One region of the Dyella soli genome, then DNA from elsewhere that is predicted to be linked to it. Evidence: predicted binding sites of a transcription regulator. Region 1 holds the regulator's gene; the other holds the start of a gene.
The links. Region 1 encodes FliA, which starts transcription of late flagellar genes. Its sites were predicted from a motif close to TAAAGTTTNNCNNNCNNNGGCCGATAA; they were not measured.

Region 1 (2,390 bases):
CCGACATGGGCCTGGCCAATATCGACGTGCTGCTCGGGCTCACCCCAACGCGCCACATCGGCCACCTGCTCGACGGCAGTTGCAGCATCGAGGACCTGCTGCTCACCGGTCCCCACGGCCTGAAGGTGGTGCCGGCCGGCTCCGGCACGCGCCGCCTCGCCCAGCTGAGCAACGGGGAGCATGCGGCGGTGATCCGCGCCTTCGACGACCTGGTGGTGACGCCGGACTACCTGCTGGTGGATACCGCCGCCGGCCTGTCCGACAACGTGGCGATGTTCGCCGCGGCCGCCGACGACGTGGTGATGGTGGTCTGCGACGAGCCGGCTTCGCTCACCGACGCCTACGCCATGCTCAAGGTGCTCAGCCGCGACTTCGGCGTGCGGCGCTTCCGCATGGTGGCCAACATGGTGCGCAACGCCGGCGAGGCCCGCCAGCTGCACCAGAAGCTGGCGCGGGTCAGCGACCGCTTCCTCGACGTGGCGCTGGAGTTCATGGGCATGGTGCCGCACGACGAGCGCCTCCGGCAGGCGATCAAGCGGCAGAGCGCGGTCGTGGACCTGTGGCCCTCGAGTCGTTCGGGTCAGGCATTCAAGCAATTGGCAGGTGCGGTCGATACATGGGGTGAACCCGAGCGACTGGGGCTGGACCGCATTGCCTTCTTCAGCAGGCAGGCCGCAGCGGCTACAGGGTGGTGAGAGATGAGCGTGGCTTCCGAATATCTCCAACTGCAAAGACAAAGCGCCGACGAGCTGGTTCGCCAGCACGCGCCGCTGGTGCGACGGATCGCCTATCACCTGATGGGCCGCTTGCCGCCCAGCGTCGACGTCAGCGACCTGATCCAGGCCGGCATGATCGGCCTGCTGGAGGCTGCGCGTAATTTCGCCACCGGGCGCAACGCCAGCTTCGAGACGTTTGCCGGCATCCGCATCCGCGGCGCCATGCTCGACGAACTGCGGCGCACCGACTGGACCCCGCGTTCGGTGCACCGCAAGGTGCGCGAGATGGCCGAGGTGGTGCGGCAGATCGAGATCGAAACCGGCGCCGATGCCGAGGACGCCGAGGTGATGCGGCGACTGGGCATGGGCGCCGAGGAGTACCACCAGGTGCTGGCCGACGCGGCTAGCGCGCGCTTGCTGAGCCTGTCCGTGCCGGACGACTCGGACAGTGGCGCCGCGTTCGACGTCGCCGATGCCGACAGCCTCGGCCCGCAGGACAGCGTCGAGCATGACGGCATGCGCGAGGCGCTGGTCGATGCCATCGGCAGCCTGCCCGAACGCGAGCAACTGGTGATGTCGCTGTATTACGAAGAGGAACTGAACCTCAAAGAGATCGGCGCCGTGCTCGGTGTCACCGAGTCGCGGGTCTGCCAGATCCACGGCCAGGCCATCGTCCGGTTGCGCGCACGCATGACCGGCTGGCGCGAACACGCGTGAGCAACACCCCCGACATTTCCTGAGGCTTGGCGCACCGGACCGCACGGTGCAAGCGGAGAACGTGGTTTGGACAAGAATATGAAGATCCTGGTGGTGGACGACTTTTCCACCATGCGGCGCATCGTTCGCAACCTGCTGGTGGAGCTGGGTTTCAGCAACCCGCTGATCCAGGAGGCCGACGATGGCGAAAACGCGCTCACCATGCTGCGCGCCAACGCCTTCGACCTGGTCGTCACCGACTGGAACATGCCCAACATGACCGGCATCGACCTGCTGCGCGCGATCCGCGCCGAGCCTTCGCTGAAGGGCATGCCGGTGCTGATGGTCACCGCCGAGAACAACCGCGACCAGATCATCGCCGCCGCGCAGGCGGGCGTGAACGGCTACATCGTCAAGCCGTTCACCGCCGTCACGCTGCAGGAAAAACTTGCCAAGATCTTTGAGCGGCTTGCCGCCAGCGGAGCCGCAGCATGAATGCACAAGTATCCCTGATGGCCGGCGAAACCTTGCCGCCGGAACTGCACGACCTGCTCAACAGCACCGACGGCGCGGCGTTCGAACAGGCCCTGGACGTGCTGGTGCGCCAGCGCGAGCAGCGCGTGTTCCGGGCGCTGGGCGTGCTGGCGCGCGACCTGCACGATGCCGTGCGCCGCCTTGGCGGCGACCTCGCCCAGGAAGGCGTGCCGGGCAGCGTCGCCGACGCGCGCCAGCACCTGCAGGACGTGCTGGAAATGAGTTCGCAGGCCGCGCACCGCACGCTCGACTTCGCCGAGCGCATGCGCCCGCAGGCCGAGGCGGTGGCGGAGAACGCCAGCGCCGTGATCGACGGCACCTTGCCCGGCGACGTGGCCCACGTGCTGGCCACGCAGGCGTCCACCTTCGCCAACGAGTGCCGCGAAGGCCTGGCTGATTTCGTGGTGGCGCAGTCGTGGCAGGACCTGGCCGGCCAGCGCATCA
Region 2 (2,390 bases), on a different contig from region 1:
CGAAGTAGGCAACCTGGCGCAGCAGCGCCTCGGCGTCCGTGGCCAGCTCGCGACCGGTGACGTTGATGTTCTCCACCAGGCCGGCATTGGCCTGGGTGATCCGGTCCATCTCGGTGACGGCGCGGTTGACCTGGGTAATCCCGCTGACCTGCGACTGGCCGGCGCCCGACATCCGCGAGACCAGGCCCGATACGCGCGTGATGCTCTGCAGGATGCCGTCCAGCGACTCGCCGGACCGCGCGACCTTCATCCGTGCGACGGCCGCGGCCTCGGTGCTGCGCGTGGCGAGCCGGCGGATCTCCTGGCCGGCCTCCACGCACTTGCGGGCGAGTTGGCGCACTTCGGCGGCCACCACCGCAAATCCACGCCCGCGCTCGCCGGCATGGGCCGCCTCGATGGCAGCATTGAGCGAAAGCAGGTTGGTCTGGAAGGCGATGCTGTCGACCAGGTCGACGATCTCGGCAATGGCGTGGCTGGCCTGCTGGATGTCGTGCATGGAATCGGAAGCTTCGTCGGCGACCTGGCGACCCTGGTCGACGTGATTCACGGCCTCGCTCGCCGCGTGGGCGGCGCCGTCGGCATGTCCCGCGCCTTCCACGGCCGTCTGGGCCATGTGCGCCATCGAGCTGGCGGTCTGCTCGAGGCTGGCGGCCTGCGCCTGGGTGCGCTGGCTCAAGGCCTGGTTGTCGTGTGCAAGACGATGGGCGCGCTCGTCTACCGAGCGGGCACTGGCGCGTACCTGGACCAGCACGTCAGTCAGTTGTGCATCCATCGAGGCGAGCGCGCGCAGCAGCCGGCCGAGTTCATCGTTCACGCCGACATCCACGCGCTCGCCCAGCGCGCCCGAGGCGATGCGCTGCGCCACCTGCATGGCGAGGTCCAGCCGCCGCATCAGCGTTCGCATCAGGGTCACGTCCAGCACGACGACCAGCAGCAGCGTCATGCCAAGCAAGGCGAGCAGGATGATCATGCCCTGGCGATCGGCCTGGCGCTGCCTCTGCACCTGGTCGTTGCCCTTGGCCAGCGCGGCCTGGAACAGGTTGCCGAAGTCGCTCTGCAGCGGCTCGTAGGCGGGTTGCACTTCCGTGCTCAACTTCAGCGCGCCCAGCTCGAACTGGCCGGCATCGAGCAGGGCTAGCGTTTCGTCGATGGTGCGGTCGGCTTCCGCACGATGCCCGGCGGTGAGCTTCAACGCCTGGGCCTGTTCCTGTGCCAGCTCGCTGGCCAGCAAGGGCCTCCAGTGGCGTTCGGCGTCCACGCGATCGGCATGGATGCGCGTGTGTGCGTCCTCCACTGCCGACGGCAACTGCGAAAGCACCGCATGCACCAGTACCTGCAGGCTGCTGTTGTAGTCGTTCTGCAAGCGGCCGACATCGGCCACCGGGCTGAGCGAGCCTTCCACGAGGCTCTGGATGCGGGTATCGGCACGGTGCAACTGCACGACGCCGGCAGCGCACATCACGGCGAGCAGGCCGAGAATGGACAACAGGCGCAGCAGCAGGCGCTGGCGCAGGGTCAGTCCGTAGATCCACGAGTGTCGGTTGAACATGGGGTCGTCTGGTGAGGGCACTGCATGTGCTGTCGGCTCACCGCGCTGCAACTTTAGCTGCCGATGGCAAAAAAGAGCAGTTAAAACAATTCGTTAGGTTGTTGTCTGGCGGGCGGAAAGCTGCGGCAAAAATGTCATGCCGAGATGACGTTCCGATGACTTTTGTGCGGCACTTCCCATTACCCCCACGGAACTAAGGCCCCGCCGCGGGCGGCGAGGCCGGTGTGTGGAAGCAAGGCGGAAGACGCGAAGGAAGGTCAGGCCGCCGTTCCGGCAGCAGTGGCGTGTGGTCCGCCCGAGGCCGGTCGTCCGGCGCCTGCTCAGCTGGCTGGCAGCGGCTTGGTGCCGAAGATCTTGTCGCCGGCGTCGCCGAGCCCGGGCAGGATGTAGCCGTGTTCGTTGAGCCGCTCGTCGATGGCGGCCGTATAGATCTCGATGTCGGGATGGGCAGCCTCGATCCGCTTGAGCCCTTCGGGCGCCGCCACCAGGAACAGTCCCTTGATGCGCCTGCATCCGGCGGCCTTGAGCATGTCCACCGTGGCCACCAGGGTGCCCGCGGTGGCCAGCATGGGGTCGACGATCAGCGCGATGCGTTCGTCCATGCGACCGGTGAGCTTTTCGTAGTAGGTGACGGGTTTGAGCGTTTCCTCGTCGCGCTGCAGGCCGACCACGCTGACCTTGGCTGCGGGAATGAGGTCGAGCACGCCCGGCAACATGCCAAGGCCGGCGCGCAGGATCGGCACGATGGTGATCTTCTTGCCCTTGATCTGGTGCACGGTCAGCGGGCCAGCCCACCCTTCGATGGATTGCTCGATGGTCTCCAGGTCCTTGGTGGCCTCGT

Region 2: the regulator FliA is predicted to act here: its motif matches at 1,579-1,605, upstream of ACXU4B_RS07905 (methyl-accepting chemotaxis protein).

The regions. Positions count from the first base shown of each region.
Region 1 is NZ_JBTFFU010000002.1:783,244-785,633, forward strand. Features, by position in the region: gene ACXU4B_RS13910 (MinD/ParA family ATP-binding protein) at 1-695, shown strand, start outside; gene ACXU4B_RS13915 (RNA polymerase sigma factor FliA) at 699-1,433, shown strand; gene cheY (chemotaxis response regulator CheY) at 1,500-1,907, shown strand; gene ACXU4B_RS13925 (protein phosphatase CheZ) at 1,904-2,390, shown strand, end outside.
Region 2 is NZ_JBTFFU010000001.1:1,705,060-1,707,449, reverse strand. Features, by position in the region: gene ACXU4B_RS07905 (methyl-accepting chemotaxis protein) at 1-1,549, opposite strand, end outside; gene upp (uracil phosphoribosyltransferase) at 1,870-2,390, opposite strand, start outside.